2 regions of the Buttiauxella agrestis genome follow, and region 1 is predicted to be linked to the other one. Evidence: predicted binding sites of a transcription regulator. Region 1 holds the regulator's gene; the other holds the start of a gene.

What was found. Region 1 encodes PurR, which represses purine synthesis genes. Its sites were predicted from a motif close to CANGCAAACGTTTGCNTG; they were not measured.
Region 2: a site for PurR is predicted at 2,279-2,296, ahead of purT (formate-dependent phosphoribosylglycinamide formyltransferase). Genes of this name have one in related genera too.

The regions. Positions count from the first base shown of each region.
Region 1 covers NZ_UIGI01000001.1:2,256,563-2,267,293, reverse strand. Annotated here, with positions in the region: gene DY231_RS10945 (alkene reductase) at 15-1,112, shown strand; gene gloA (lactoylglutathione lyase) at 1,200-1,607, shown strand; gene rnt (ribonuclease T) at 1,703-2,356, shown strand; gene DY231_RS10930 (Grx4 family monothiol glutaredoxin) at 2,419-2,763, opposite strand; gene DY231_RS10925 (C40 family peptidase) at 3,126-3,977, shown strand; gene sodB (superoxide dismutase [Fe]) at 4,154-4,735, shown strand; gene cydH (cytochrome bd-I oxidase subunit CydH) at 4,775-4,864, opposite strand; gene purR (HTH-type transcriptional repressor PurR) at 5,161-6,186, shown strand; gene punR (DNA-binding transcriptional activator PunR) at 6,279-7,190, opposite strand; gene punC (purine nucleoside transporter PunC) at 7,306-8,499, shown strand; gene cfa (cyclopropane fatty acyl phospholipid synthase) at 8,786-9,934, shown strand; gene DY231_RS10890 (PTS sugar transporter subunit IIC) at 10,142-10,731, shown strand, end outside.
Region 2 covers NZ_UIGI01000001.1:2,011,745-2,016,189, reverse strand. Annotated here, with positions in the region: gene ptrB (oligopeptidase B) at 1-941, opposite strand, end outside; gene DY231_RS09635 (tellurite resistance TerB family protein) at 1,034-1,732, opposite strand; gene DY231_RS09630 (YebG family protein) at 1,850-2,200, opposite strand; gene purT (formate-dependent phosphoribosylglycinamide formyltransferase) at 2,340-3,518, shown strand; gene DY231_RS09620 (bifunctional 4-hydroxy-2-oxoglutarate aldolase/2-dehydro-3-deoxy-phosphogluconate aldolase) at 3,673-4,311, opposite strand; gene edd (phosphogluconate dehydratase) at 4,374-4,445, opposite strand, start outside.

The DNA.
Region 1 (10,731 bases):
TAGAGGCGTTTTATATGTCAGCAGATAAATTATTTACTCCATTGAAAGTGGGTGCCATTACCGTTCCAAACCGCATTTTTATGGCGCCACTGACCCGACTGCGCAGCATTGTACCGGGTGATATCCCTACGCCTTTGATGGGTGAATATTACCGCCAGCGTGCCAGCTCAGGGCTTATCATCAGCGAAGCGACACAGATTTCTGCGCAAGCGAAAGGTTATGAAGGCGCGCCAGGTTTGCATAGCGATGAGCAAATTGCTGCCTGGAAGAAAATTACCGCGGGCGTTCACGCCGCAGATGGCCGTATTGCTGTGCAACTGTGGCATACCGGTCGCATTTCGCACACCAGCATTCAGCCAGGCCAGCAAGCACCGGTTGCTCCGTCTGCGCTGTCTGCCGGTACCCGCACTTCGCTTCGTGATGAAAACGGCCATGCCATTCGCGTCGATACTTCCATGCCGCGTGCACTTGAGCTGAATGAAATTCCAGGCATCGTGAATGACTTCCGCCAGGCGGTAGGAAACGCACGCGACGCTGGTTTTGATATGGTTGAACTGCACTCTGCGCACGGTTATTTGTTGCACCAGTTCCTCTCGCCATCTTCTAACCATCGCACCGATGAGTACGGCGGTAGCCGTGAAAACCGTGCGCGTCTGGTGCTGGAAGTGGTTGATGCCGTGAGCAAAGAATGGAGCGCCGATCGTATTGGTATTCGTGTCTCTCCTGTCGGTTCATTCCAGAATGTGGACAACGGCCCGGATGAAGAAGCCGATGCGTTGTATCTCATTGAAGAATTGAACAAACGTGGCATCGCCTATCTGCACATGTCCGAGCCTGACTGGGCGGGCGGCAAGCCATACACCGAAGCATTCCGTCAGAAAGTACGCGACTGTTTCAACGGTGTGATCATTGGTGCAGGCGCTTATACCCCGGAAAAAGCCGAAGCATTAATCGAGAAAGGTTTGATTGACGCCGTCGCGTTTGGCCGTGATTACATCGCGAACCCTGATTTGGTTGAGCGCCTGCATCGCAATGCAGAACTCAACGCCCAGCGCCCTGAAACCTTCTACGGCGGTGGCGCTGAGGGTTATACCGATTATCCGACATTATAATCAGAGTCTTCCGTTGATAGCGGCGTTTATTCGCCGCTATACTTACCTCACATTTAGAAATTAACCTTCTAATTCTTCGAGGAATTTATGCGCTTACTTCATACCATGCTGCGTGTCGGCAACCTGCAACGCTCCATCGAGTTTTACACTAACGTACTGGGCATGACCCTGCTGCGTACCAGCGAAAACCCTGAATACAAATACTCTCTGGCCTTCGTGGGTTACGGTCCGGAAACTGAAGAAGCGGTTATTGAGCTGACTTATAACTGGGGCACCGAAAGCTATGATTTGGGCAATGCTTACGGTCACATCGCGCTGAGCGTTGATAATGCAGCCGAAGCTTGCGAACGTATTCGCCAAAACGGTGGCAATGTGACGCGTGAAGCTGGTCCGGTCAAAGGTGGCTCCACCGTTATCGCTTTCGTTGAAGATCCCGACGGCTACAAAATTGAGCTGATCGAAAGTAAAGACGCTGGCAAAGGTCTGGGTCACTAATACCCGAGTAGCGGGCATTTTTGCGCCCGCTACTGCAACCCTTCCTAAAATTTGCCATAATGCGCGCTGCTTTTTCCCCGTATTAAGAGATCCTGATGTCTGACAACACGCAACTGCATAGCCTGTGCGACCGTTTTCGTGGTTTTTATCCGGTAGTCATTGATGTAGAAACAGCCGGCTTTAACGCGAAAACCGATGCTTTACTGGAAGTCGCAGCCATCACTTTAAAGATGGATCAAGACGGCTGGTTATCGCCGGATGAAACCCTGCATTTCCATGTCGATCCGTTTGAGGGTGCAATCCTTCAGCCTGAAGCGCTGGCCTTTAATGGTATCGACCCGCACAACCCGTTGCGTGGTGCCGTCAGCGAATATGATGCGCTGCATGCGATTTTCAAAATGGTGCGTAAAGGCATCAAAGACAGCGGATGCAACCGTGCGATTATGGTCGCCCATAACGCCACATTCGATCACAGCTTTATGATGGCGGCGGCAGAACGCGCGTCGCTCAAACGTAACCCGTTCCATCCGTTTGTCACCTTTGATACCGCCGCGCTAAGCGGACTGGCGTTAGGTCAAACGGTGTTGGCGAAAGCGTGCATCGCCGCGGGCATGCCGTTTGACAGCAGCCAGGCGCACTCTGCTCTGTATGACACCGAGCAAACTGCGCACCTGTTTTGCGAAATCGTCAACCGCTGGAAACGCTTAGGTGGCTGGCCTCTTCCACTCCCGGCCGAACCTGAATCTTAAGCATAAAAAAAGCGACCCAAACCGGTCGCTTTTTTATTAGCACAAACCACATGAGCAAATAATTACTCTGCGTCTGGCTCTTCAGATTTGTGTTTCGCTGCGGTCTCTTTAATCAGAGATTGCAACTCACCACGCTGATACATTTCGATGATGATGTCACAGCCGCCAACCAGCTCGCCATCAACCCACAGTTGCGGGAAAGTCGGCCAGTTTGCGTATTTTGGCAGCTCAGCACGGATGTCTGGATTCTGTAAAATATCAACGTATGCGAAACGCTCGCCACAGGCAGACAGCGCCTGCACAGCCTGGGCAGAGAAACCACAGCTAGGCAGTTTCGGAGAACCTTTCATATACAGAAGAATGGGGTTCTCGGTGATCTGTTGTTGGATTTTTTCAATAGTGCTCATTGCTTGCTTCCTCAAACCAAGTACTGGCATTAGCCTGCCATTGTAGCGATTGACACCCTCTCCAGAAAACACCATTTTTTACAGGGTTTCTCTGTGCTGCGCGATGGAGGGACAACATGCATCAAGAATAACACTTTTCCCGCAGCGGGAAATCAGGAAATAACTATAAGCACGATCAATAAATAGCCTCACAACCATTAGTTTGGTCATTTTTTTTGCGTTCGGTAACGAAACAAGAAGAGGAATCGAAAAAGGTTATTAACTTTATTGCGTCTTATGGATTAGAATCGGCGGGTTTCGCAAAATCATACACGGGCATGATGGTATTTATCATGCATTTATTTTAACCAGGGGAATGTCGAGTGGCGCGGATAACAAAAACATCTATCACGCTCTGTGCTCTGCTATTTACCTTGCCGTATATACCATTGACGCAGGCGTCTGAACACGCTCGTCCCGTGGTCGCGCAAAAGGCGCACGTTGTGAAATCCACAACGAAGAGCACAGAAAAGAGCAGTAAGAGTAAAGAGAAAACCACTACCGCCAGCAAGAAAAGCACCACCACCAAGACCGCAAGCAAGAAAAAAGAAACCGCTGCTGCGAAAAGTAAAACCGCTAAAAACGCCAGCAGTACAAAAACCAAGACTCTTGCCAAAACCGACCGCAAAAAATCCTCTCAGCTTGCAAAAGTCCAGCCTGTTACTTTCACCGAAAAATGCAGTAAACCTCGCAAAGGTTACAAAACGCGTTGTGTGAAAGTTAAAGCAGAGCATCCAACGACTATTGCTCAGGCGCATAAAGTCCGCGTGCAAAAAGCACAAAAAACGGCAATGAATAAATTGATGGGCCAGATTGGCAAACCGTATCGCTGGGGAGGCACGTCGCCAAATACCGGCTTCGATTGCAGCGGTCTGGTTTACTACGCTTACAAAGACCTGGTGAAATTCCGCATTCCGCGCACCGCGAACGAAATGTACCACCTGCGTGATGCTTCTTCAGTAGACCGTGGCGAACTGGAAACAGGCGACCTGGTCTTCTTCCGCACCCGTGGTCGCGGCACCGCTGACCACGTCGGCGTGTATGTCGGAAATGGCAAATTCATCCAGTCCCCTCGCACGGGTCGCGATATTCAAATCACGTCGTTAAGTGAAGATTACTGGCAGCGCCACTATGTGGGTGCCAAACGCGTTATGACCTCAAAAACCATTCGCTAATCCCTCTTCGTAAAACTCGCACTTGCCCTTAAAAGGGCAAGTGCGTTTCTCTTTTGCTTTTCCTTTCAATTTGTTAACCTAAACCCGCACTAAAAGTGTTTGTTTAACAATAGATACCCTAAATAATTTGAGCCTACTATGCGGCCCGAAGAATGACGGGTAATAAGGAGTTTGCAATGTCGTTCGAATTACCTGCACTACCATATGCGAAAGATGCATTAGCCCCGCACATCTCTGCTGAAACGCTGGAATACCATTACGGTAAACACCATCAAACCTACGTCACTAACCTGAACAATCTGGTTAAGGGCACCGCGTTTGAAGGTAAAACTCTGGAAGAGATCGTTCGTACTTCAGAAGGCGGCGTATTCAACAACGCAGCACAGGTGTGGAACCACACTTTCTACTGGAACTGTCTGGCGCCAAACGCAGGTGGCGAACCAACAGGCGCACTGCTGGAAGCCATCAATAAATCTTTTGGTAGCTTTGCTGAATTCAAACAGCAGTTTACCGACGCGGCTATCAAAAACTTCGGCGCGGGTTGGACCTGGCTGGTTAAGCAAGAAGATGGCGCATTAGCTATCGTTTCAACGTCTAACGCGGGCACCCCGCTGACCACTGCGGCAAAACCGCTGTTGACGGTAGACGTTTGGGAACATGCTTACTACATCGACTACCGTAATGCTCGTGCAGGCTACCTTGAGCATTTCTGGGCGCTGGTGAACTGGGAATTTGTTGCGAAGAATCTGGCAGCGTAAAACCTAAAAGATATGGGCCGCGATTGCGGCCCATTTTAATCAGTGCAGTACGGCGGTTAACGCGCCAAATACGATCAGTGCCAGAACAATAACCGTTGTGGTGATTGAAAATTTCAAATCTGTGCTCATCGCTAAACTCCTTTTAATTACCTTACAATCGGTGTGTCAGATTGATTTTCCCACAACCAGAGATAAAAATCCTCCTGGTTTTAACCTGATATCGCTTTTCCCTCTTCCACTTTTCTTCCGGATAGGCCAAAATCCCTCGCTAATTTATTGCGTACCATCAATTCTATGCCCTCCTTCCGTTTTATGTCGCAATCCCGGCATACCCGCAACCCAAACGTTGCCTCAGGAGTCAGTGTACGCAAACGTTTAACATATTAGTTATCAGGAGTTTACGATATGGCCTGGAGTGAAATTTAATGGCGACAATCAAGGACGTGGCGAAGCGCGCAAACGTTTCCACTACAACCGTATCACATGTGATTAACAAAACTCGTTTTGTGGCGGAAGAGACACGCAATGCGGTCTGGGCGGCAATCAAAGAATTGCACTATTCACCCAGTGCCGTCGCACGCAGCCTTAAAGTTAATCACACCAAAACGATTGGTCTGCTTGCCACTTCCAGCGAAGCCCCCTATTTCGCCGAGATCATCGAAGCCGTGGAAAATAGCTGCTTTGAAAAAGGCTACACTCTGATTCTGGGTAATGCGCACAACAACTTTGAAAAACAGCGCGCTTATTTATCAATGATGGCGCAAAAGCGCGTCGATGGCCTGCTGGTGATGTGTTCTGAGTATCCGGAATATCTGCTGACCATGCTCGAAGAATACCGCCATATCCCAATGGTGGTGATGGACTGGGGCGAAGCTCGCGCAGACTTCACCGACTCAGTGGTCGATAACGCGTTCCACGGCGGTTATCTGGCCGGGCGTTATTTGATTGAACGCGGCCACCGTGAAATTGGTGCCATTCCTGGCCAAATGGAACGTAATACCGGCGGTGGTCGTCACGCAGGCTTTATGAAAGCGCTGGAAGAAGCCGGTATCGCCATTCCAGAAAACTGGATTGTTCAGGGTGACTTTGAGCCAGAGTCTGGCTACCGCGCGATGCAGCAGATCCTCGGCCAGTCTCATCGTCCAACGGCAGTATTCTGTGGCGGCGATATTATGGCGATGGGCGCGATTTGTGCCGCTGATGAGATGGGTCTGCGTGTGCCGCAGGATGTCTCCGTTATTGGTTACGACAATGTGCGCAATGCGCGTTTCTTCTCGCCTGCCCTGACCACCATTCACCAGCCGAAAGATTCGCTGGGTGAAACGGCGTTTAACATGCTGCTGGACCGTATCGTCAACAAACGCGAAGAGTCGCAATCAATTGAAGTGCATCCGCGCCTGATTGAACGCCGCTCCGTAGCCGACGGTCCGTTCCGCGATTATCGCCGCTAAAATATCGTAGGCCGTACAGCAGCGTCATCCGACAGTTCTGACGTAAATGGTGGATGACGCCTACGGCTTATCCACCCTACGAACTGCCCGATTTATAATGGCTCCTGCAACCACTCCTGATTCATCGTTTCGCTATCTCCCAGATAATCTAGTAACCAGGCTAGCGCGGGTGACGCATCATTTTGCTTCCACGTCAGGCAACACGCGGCATCCGGGAATGGGTTATCCAACGTCAGCTCGCACCATTTACCAGAATCTACCCACGGTCTGGCGATATGCAATGGCACCATACCGATACACAAACCTGCACTCAGGCAATCGGAACCCGATTCCCAATCCGGTACCACTACGCGCCGCTGGTTATCCAGCAGCCAGGTAATACGTTTGGGTAAAGAACGCGAAGTATCTTCCAGAACCAGCGACGGCCAGGCTCGCAAGTCGTCATCACTCAATGTGCCGCCTTGTATCGCCAGGGGATGATTCGCTGCCACCACGCAACGCCAGCTCAGTGTCCCCATGTCCCGGAAGGCAAAACGCCCACCGACAGGAATAGCCTGAGTGGCGCCAATCGCAACTTCAACGCGCCCATCCGCCAGTGCGTCCCACACGCCGTTAAAAACTTCCTGAAAAATATGCAGCTCGATATCCGGGAAATGACGGTAGAAATCCAACACCAGCTGGCGCGTGCGCTCCGGTTTTACAATATTATCGACCGCAATCGCCAGGTGTCCGCGCCATCCATTTGCGATCTGCTGGCACTGTTGCCGTGTCGTCATCATTTTTTTGATAACAGAGCGCCCTTCCTTCAAAAAAAAGACGCCTGCGGGGGTTAATTCCACGTCACGGTGACGGCGTTCAAACAGCGGCACAGCTAACCACTCTTCCAGTTGCCGTACCGTATAGCTGATGGCAGACGGAACGCGGTGCAACTCCTGTGCAGCACCACTGAAGCTGCCATTGCGCGCCACCGCATCTATCACTTCCAGCGAATATTCTGACCACATTTTTCTGCTCACAAATTTTTTGAACGCAATAGACAAATATTAGCGTTTCACAAGCGTAATTGCACTCCGTACACTCTCGCGGCAATCAACCTGCAAGATAAATCAAGAGAAAAACATGCAACCATCAAAAGGATTTCTTATCTGGCTGGCCGGATTAAGTGTGCTGGGGTTCCTCGCCACAGACATGTATCTGCCAGCTTTCGCGGCTATTCAGCAAGATTTACAGACCGATGCTTCCGCGGTGAGCGCAAGCCTGAGTTTGTTCCTCGCCGGATTTGCGTTCGCCCAGTTAATGTGGGGGCCGCTGTCTGACCATTTCGGCCGCAAACCTGTGTTACTGGCCGGGTTGAGCCTGTTTGCCGTCGGTTGTATCGGCATGTTGTGGGTCGAAAGCGCCACCGCGCTGTTGGTCCTGCGCTTTGTACAGGCCGTGGGTGTGTGTTCTGCGGCGGTGAGCTGGCAGGCACTGGTGACGGATTATTACCCGGCGAATCGCGCAAATCGTATTTTCGCCACGATTATGCCGCTGGTTGGCTTGTCTCCGGCACTGGCACCGCTGCTCGGTAGCTGGATTTTGGTGCACTTCGACTGGCAGGCGATCTTCGCCACCCTGTTTGGAATCACCCTGGTGCTGATGATCCCAACGCTGCGCCTGAAGCCACGCACTCAGCATCACCCGCAAACGGAAGACAATAAAGTCAGCTTTATGTCGTTGCTGCGCAATCGCGTATATAGCGGCAACGTATTGATTTATGCCGCTTGTTCCGCAAGCTTCTTTGCCTGGTTGACCGGTTCCCCATTCATCCTGAACGATATGGGTTACAGCCCGGCGGCAATCGGCCTGAGCTACGTGCCACAAACCATTGCCTTCCTGATTGGCGGTTACGGTTGTCGCAGCGCGCTGCAAAAATGGAACGGTAAGCAAATGCTGCCCTGGCTGCTGGCTTTATATACGCTGAGTATTTTCGGCACCTGGGCGGTTTCGATAAGCGGTCACGCGACCCTGACGCTGCTGCTGATCCCATTCTGTATCATGGCAATCGCCAACGGTGCAATTTACCCCATCGTTGTCGCTTCAGCACTGCTGCCATTCCCGCAGGCCACGGGTAAAGCCGCTGCGCTGCAAAACACGCTGCAATTGGGCCTGTGCTTCCTGGCAAGTTTGATGGTGTCCTGGCTTGTGGCAACGCCGCTGCTGACGACCACCAGCGTGATGCTGGTGACCATTGCGCTGGCAATGTTAGGTTATCTGATGCAGCGCCGTAAAAATGTCGAGGTCTGGCAAGCTGCTGAATCCGACGCGCATTAGTGATATGAGTGAATAACTTAGCGTGCTAACAATATTTCATTGAATCACTAAACAGGCGAGCCTATACTCATTAGCGGCTCGGTTGTCAGCACAATTATAATGAAATCGTGACGGGAGCCTTTGTGCTCCCGTTTGTTGTTTTGAGAGCTTTTTTTGTGGGCACTCGCCCCTTTCTCTGTTCTACGTCGGATATCAGGCTCACGGTTTTTTCCGTGACATTTCTCACATGCCCAAAATAGCGTCTACGCTGTTTGAAGGTTCCTCACACAATGGTGATGGAGAAGCTATGAGTTCATCGTGTATAGAAGAAGTCAGCATAAGAAATAACCCGTGGTATCGAATTGTTAACGAAATGCTCGCTAAAGCCGGTGTGGAAATCAACGGCCCGCGCCCTTTCGATATACAGGTTAAGCATCCCGATTTTTTTAAACGCGTCCTGCAAGAGGGTACACTCGGGCTGGGTGAAAGCTATATGGACGGTTGGTGGGACTGCGAGCGTCTGGATATATTTTTCAATAACACCATTCGTGCCGGACTGGAGAATCAACTTCCCCGCCATTTAAAAGACACACTGCGTATTGCCGCGGCCCGGATAATGAATCTGCAATCTAAAAAACGCGCCTGGATTGTTGGCAAAGAACATTACGATCTTGGCAATGATTTATTTAGCCGCATGCTTGATGAGCATATGCAATATTCCTGTGGTTACTGGAAAGAAGCCACCACGCTCGGCGACGCGCAGAATGCCAAACTAAAAATGATCTGCGATAAACTCCAACTGGAACCGGGAATGACGCTGCTGGATATTGGTTGCGGCTGGGGCGGTCTTGCACAATATGCGGCCCGACATTACGGCGTCGCGGTGCACGGTGTCACAATCTCTGCCGAACAACAAAAAATGGCGCAGGAACGGTGTGCGGGTCTTGATGTGACTATTTTGCTGCAAGACTATCGCGAACTGGATATGCAATTTGACCGCATTGTTTCCGTCGGTATGTTTGAACATGTCGGGCCAAAAAACTATGCCACCTATTTTAGTGTCGCCGACCGTAATCTGAAACCGGAAGGGATTTTCCTCCTGCACACCATTGGTTCTAATAAAACCAATAACAACGTGGATCCGTGGATTGATAAATATATCTTCCCGAATGGGTGTCTGCCATCGGTGCGCCAGATTGCACAAGCCAGCGAAGGGCATTTCGTGATGGAAGACTGGCATAACTTTGGTGCCGATTACGATAAAACATTGATGGCCTGGAATGAGCGTTTCCTGCACCACTGGCCTGAAATCGCCGATAACTATTCCGAACGTTTTCAACGCATGTTTAGTTATTATCTGAATGCCTGTGCCGGAGCCTTCCGCGCCCGTGATATTCAGCTATGGCAAATTGTCTTTAGTCGCGGCATTGAAGACGGCTTACGTGTTCCACATTAATGAATAATGGCCCCGGTATCTCCGGGGTCACTATTCGCTGCAATTCCGTAGCATTTTCTTAACAAAGCGTGACCCTCCTCACGTTTCCATATCTCCTTTCTTCCCGAGTTTGATCCCGTTAACATTTATTCGCTTCTCAGTTGGAAACCGGTTTCCGTTTTGTTTCACAATAACTGCACTTCCCGAAACAATAACAAGGATACCGCCATGAGCATCTACCAAAAAATGGTCAATGTGATTGAGCACAAAGTCACCCCCATGGCTGGAGCAATGGGTTCTCAGCGCCATGTCATCGCTATCCGCGATGGTTTTATCTCAGCTCTGCCGTTCATGATTATCGGTTCGTTCTTGTTAGTGTTTATTTTCCCGCCGTTCTCGCCTGATAGCACCTGGAGTTTTGCCCGCTCGTGGCTGAATTTCTCGCTCACTTATCGTGAACAACTCATGCTGCCGTTTAACCTCAGCATGGGCGTGATGACGTTCTTTATCTCCGTCGGTATCGGCGCAAGTCTTGGCAAGCATTACAAGCTCGACCCTATCATGACGGGTCTGTTAGCATTTATGGCCTTTTTGCTGGTTGCCGCGCCCTATAAAGACGGGCAAATTTCGACGCAGTATTTCTCGGGCCAGGGCATCTTTACCGCGCTGATTACGGCGATTTACGCCAGTGAAATGTATGCGTTCTTAAAGCGCCACAACATCACCATTCGCCTGCCAAAAGAAGTGCCCACCGGCGTGGCGCGTTCCTTTGAAATCCTGATCCCGGTGGTCGTAATTGTCGCCACGCTGCACCCGCT
Region 2 (4,445 bases), 250 kb from region 1:
TCACGCGGGGGGATCAGAACTTCCCACTGGCTTTCATCACGCACTTTACTGCGATACAAACCAAAGTTTTTACCCTCACGATTGGAGCGCAAATAGAAGTTATGTTGGAAGTGATCAAGCGTGTACTCATGATCTTTACGGCGCGGGGCAAAACTTAGAGGCAGTGCATCCACCAGTTCGGCATCCAACAGCAGCACTTCACTGGTCGTGGCGCTTCCCAGGTAAATGAGGATGAAATGCTTCGAGGTGGTTTTGTGAACGCTGACATAAAACATCTCGTCTTTTTCTTCGTAGACCAATTGATCCTCAGAAGACGGATGCCCAACGGTGTGCCGCCAGACCTGATACGGCAACAGCGTTTTGGGATGTTTGCGCACGTAGTAAAGCGTTGCGGAGTCATTAGCCCAGACAAAGCTGCTGGAGACGTTTTCCAGCACCTCCGGGTACCAGTTCCCGGTTTCAAGATTGCGGAAACGCAATCCGTACTGGCGGCGGGACAGGAAATCTTCCGCCAGCGCCATCACCGTATTGTCAGGTGTAATGCTCATTCCACCCATGGTGTAAAATTCACTGTGGGCGGCGCGGCGATTGCCATCAACCAGCGTACTCCACTCATCCCACTCGGCAGAAACCGCAGACTGGCGCTGATAAATGGCGTATTCATTGCCGGTTTCAAAAATCTGACGATAGCGATAGCCATTTTGCGTATAGGGTGCGGAGACATCTCGCTGCGGGATACGGTCAATCATCTCTTTGAGCAGGCGTTCCTGTAATGCCTGTTGGGTGCTCATCACCTGATGACCGTAATCATTTTCCTGATGAAGATAATCAAGTACCTGCGCATCAGCGCGCTCGTCGTCGCGCAACCAGTAATAGTTATCGATGCGGGTATCACCATGCATGGACAGGGTGTGCGGAATTTTTTTTGCTTTTGGTGGCATGTCATTTTTCTTTTTGAGTTAACACCCTGTAAGGGTGGCAAATTCAGACAGCCTTGCAAGCGTAACGTGGGATTTTGCGGAAAATGCCGGGATTATCCCGGCAGGTTGAGTTTCTGTTGCTTAATATCTTGTTCGATACCTTCGCGTACATCTTGCGGGATTTTTAACGCATCGCCTAAAGCATTCAGATAACTGCGCTCCATAAAGTGGTCGATGTCGATTGCCGCGCAGCTAAGGAAGTAAAGTTCTAATGCTTCTTCTTCGTTATTAACGCCTTGCACCAGCCGCTGAGGATCAAGCGGTTGATCGATAGCCTGTTGAATCAGGTTGCGGCCCTGGCCTTCAATGCCTGCATCACGCAGTTGCTGATCGATAATCTGACGTTCTTTATCGTCTATGTGCCCGTCACTTTTAGCGGCAAAAACCAGCGCCATGACCAGGCGCTGCGTGCGCACATCAACCGGAGATTGTTGCTGCCCGAATTGTGGTTCACCCTGATGGGCTTCACGAACGCGGTCTTTGTATTTATTCCACAACACGCTTCCGGCAACCGCACCACCACCTGCCAGTAAGGCGCTGGTGCCGTATTTAGTCAGTAATTTACGCGATGATTTGCTTGCCAGTAATAAACCCGCCAAACCACCCAGAGCGCCCGGTACCAGTAATTTACTTAGCCCCTGCGAGCCATTTCCCTGAGGATGACCAGAGGATTGATTCTGGCCTGTATGATTTTGTACGGATTGTGTAGCTTGCCCCAGCATTGACTGAAGCTGCTGTAACCAGTTGCTCATAAGAGACACCCTTTATTAGGAACTTAACATCTGAGGTTAAGCGAAAGGCTGTCAAGAAGTGTCTGATAAGGCTAAAGATGAGAAAAGAACCGCGCCGGTAGCCCGACGCGTGCCAACTCAGGCTGCCCTGGTGCGCTTGCGAGGATGTTCAGCCACCTTATCGTCAGGAGCAGCTTCCTCAGAAATTGCTTCGTCGTCAGATGTTTCGTCAGCCGCATCGGTCGTTTCAAGCTCTGGCAATTTGCCGCTTCTCAGCACTGTAGAGAGCACATCTTTATTTTCTGCCATCCACATCGCCAGCACATCACCTTGCCCTTCTTCAAGCGCAACCGGGCTATGTGTGAGCCATTCACCCAGAACTTCAGCAAGATCGAGCATTTTGTCATAGGCGTCTGCATCTTTTTTACTGGCAAAAGACATTTTTTCTTGCCCCTCTCGTACCACAACGTATTTGATTTCAACCGCCATTTTGCAGCTCCGTTTAACTGTTTATTTAAACAGTGTAATGATATTAACCCTGTATCGCAAGCGGGGAAAAAAACTGCGTACGCAAACGTTTTCGTTTATAATCCGCCGGTCTATTTTTCTCCGTTCGGGTATACAGATTATGTCAATGTTGGGAACAGCGCTTCGTCCTTCAGCTACTCGTGTGATGTTGTTAGGATCAGGTGAATTAGGAAAAGAAGTGGCGATTGAGTGTCAGCGTCTGGGGCTGGAAGTGATAGCCGTAGACCGCTACGCCGATGCGCCTGCGATGCATGTCGCGCACCGCAGCCATGTCATTAATATGCTGGATGGTGCAGAGCTTAAAAAGCTGGTCGCCAGTGAAATGCCTGATTACATCGTTCCCGAAATTGAAGCGATTGCCACCGATATGCTGGTTGAGCTTGAGCAGCAAGGCCAGCGTGTGGTGCCTTGCGCCAGAGCCACACAACTGACGATGAACCGCGAAGGTATTCGTCGCCTGGCCGCGGAGGATTTAACTCTTCCCACCTCCAGCTACCGTTTTGCCGATAGCGAAGCGGCGTTCTTACAAGCCGTCGAAGAAATCGGCCTGCCATGCATCGTTAAACCGGTAATGAGCTCTTCCGGCAAAGGGCAAAGTTTTATCCGCACAGCAGATCAGTTAGCCAAAGCCTGGGCCTACGCGCAAGAAGGCGGCCGAGCTGGCAAAGGAAAAGTGATTGTCGAAGGCGTGGTGAATTTTGATTTCGAAATCACTCTGTTGACCATCAGTGCTGTCGATGGGGTGCATTTCTGCGCCCCGGTCGGTCATCGTCAGGAAGATGGCGATTATCGCGAATCCTGGCAGCCACAAAAAATGAGCGACGTTGCTCTGGCTCGTGCTCAGGAAGTCGCTGAGAAAGTCGTGAAAGCGTTGGGTGGCTACGGGCTGTTTGGCGTTGAGTTGTTCGTGTGCGGTGATGAGGTTATTTTCAGCGAAGTCTCCCCTCGCCCACACGATACCGGCATGGTGACGCTGATTTCCCAGGACTTGTCAGAATTTGCCTTGCATGTCCGCGCATTTCTCGGCTTGCCGATTGGTGACATTCGCCAGTATGGCCCGGCGGCATCAGCGGTCATTCTCCCGGAATTAACCAGTGACAACGTGCAGTACGGCAACGTCGGTGCAGCGGTAGGTGCGGGTTTGCAGGTACGCCTGTTTGGTAAACCGGAGATTAACGGCAAGCGTCGGATGGGTGTCGCTTTAGCGACCGGCTCGAGCGTAGAAGATGCGATTGCGCGCGCCATTGCCGCAACCAAAGCCGTAATCGTCAAAGGATAAAAAAAATCCCCGCTCAAATGAGCAGGGATTCAATAACACGAATCATTCGAGTCGTAGGAAGGCGGCAAGAGAAAGAATCCCCGGGAGCATAGATAACTATGTGACCGGGGTGAGTGAACGTAGCCAACGCATCTACGGCTCGAAGGATGACGTGTTATTTCGCGCCTTCGACTGCTTCACGGGCCAGAGTAGTTATGCGATCGTAATCGCCAGCTTCCAACGCGTCAGCCGGAACCAACCAAGAACCACCGATACACAGAACGCTTTTCAGCGCCAGGTAGTCACGGTAGTTAGCCGGTGTGATCCCGCCAGTTGGGCAGAAACGAACCTGAGAGAATGGACCTGCGATAGCTTGCAGTGCTTTGGTGCCGCCATTCGCTTCAGCCGGGAAGAATTTGAATTCTTTCAAGCCGTAGTCCAGGCCCAGCATCAGTTCAGAAACAGTGCTGATACCCGGGATCAATGGAATGGAACCTTCGGTGGCTGCTTTCAGCAATGGCTCAGTCAAGCCAGGGCTGATGGCGAACTGCGCGCCAGCTTCGGTCACTTCTGCCAGTTGCTCTGGGTTCAGAACGGTACCCGCACCAATAATCGCTTCTGGTACTTCTTTAGCGATAGCGCGAATTGCGTCCATTGCACATGGAGTACGCAGAGTCACTTCCAGAACGCGCACGCCGCCAGCAACTAATGCTTTAGCCATCGGTACTGCGTGTTCCAGTTTGTTAATTACGATAACCGGGACAACCGGTCCTGTTTTCAGGATCTGTTCCGCAGTAGTTTTCCAGTTTTTCATCTCAAGCCTCTTCAACCAACTTTATAATTCGTTTCCAGCGCAGCAAGTGCTACATCCGGTCCTTAAAATTTAATGCAGGTCGCGCCCTGTTCCGCGCCAGATAACTGTTCGCGTAACGCGCTAAATAGTTCACG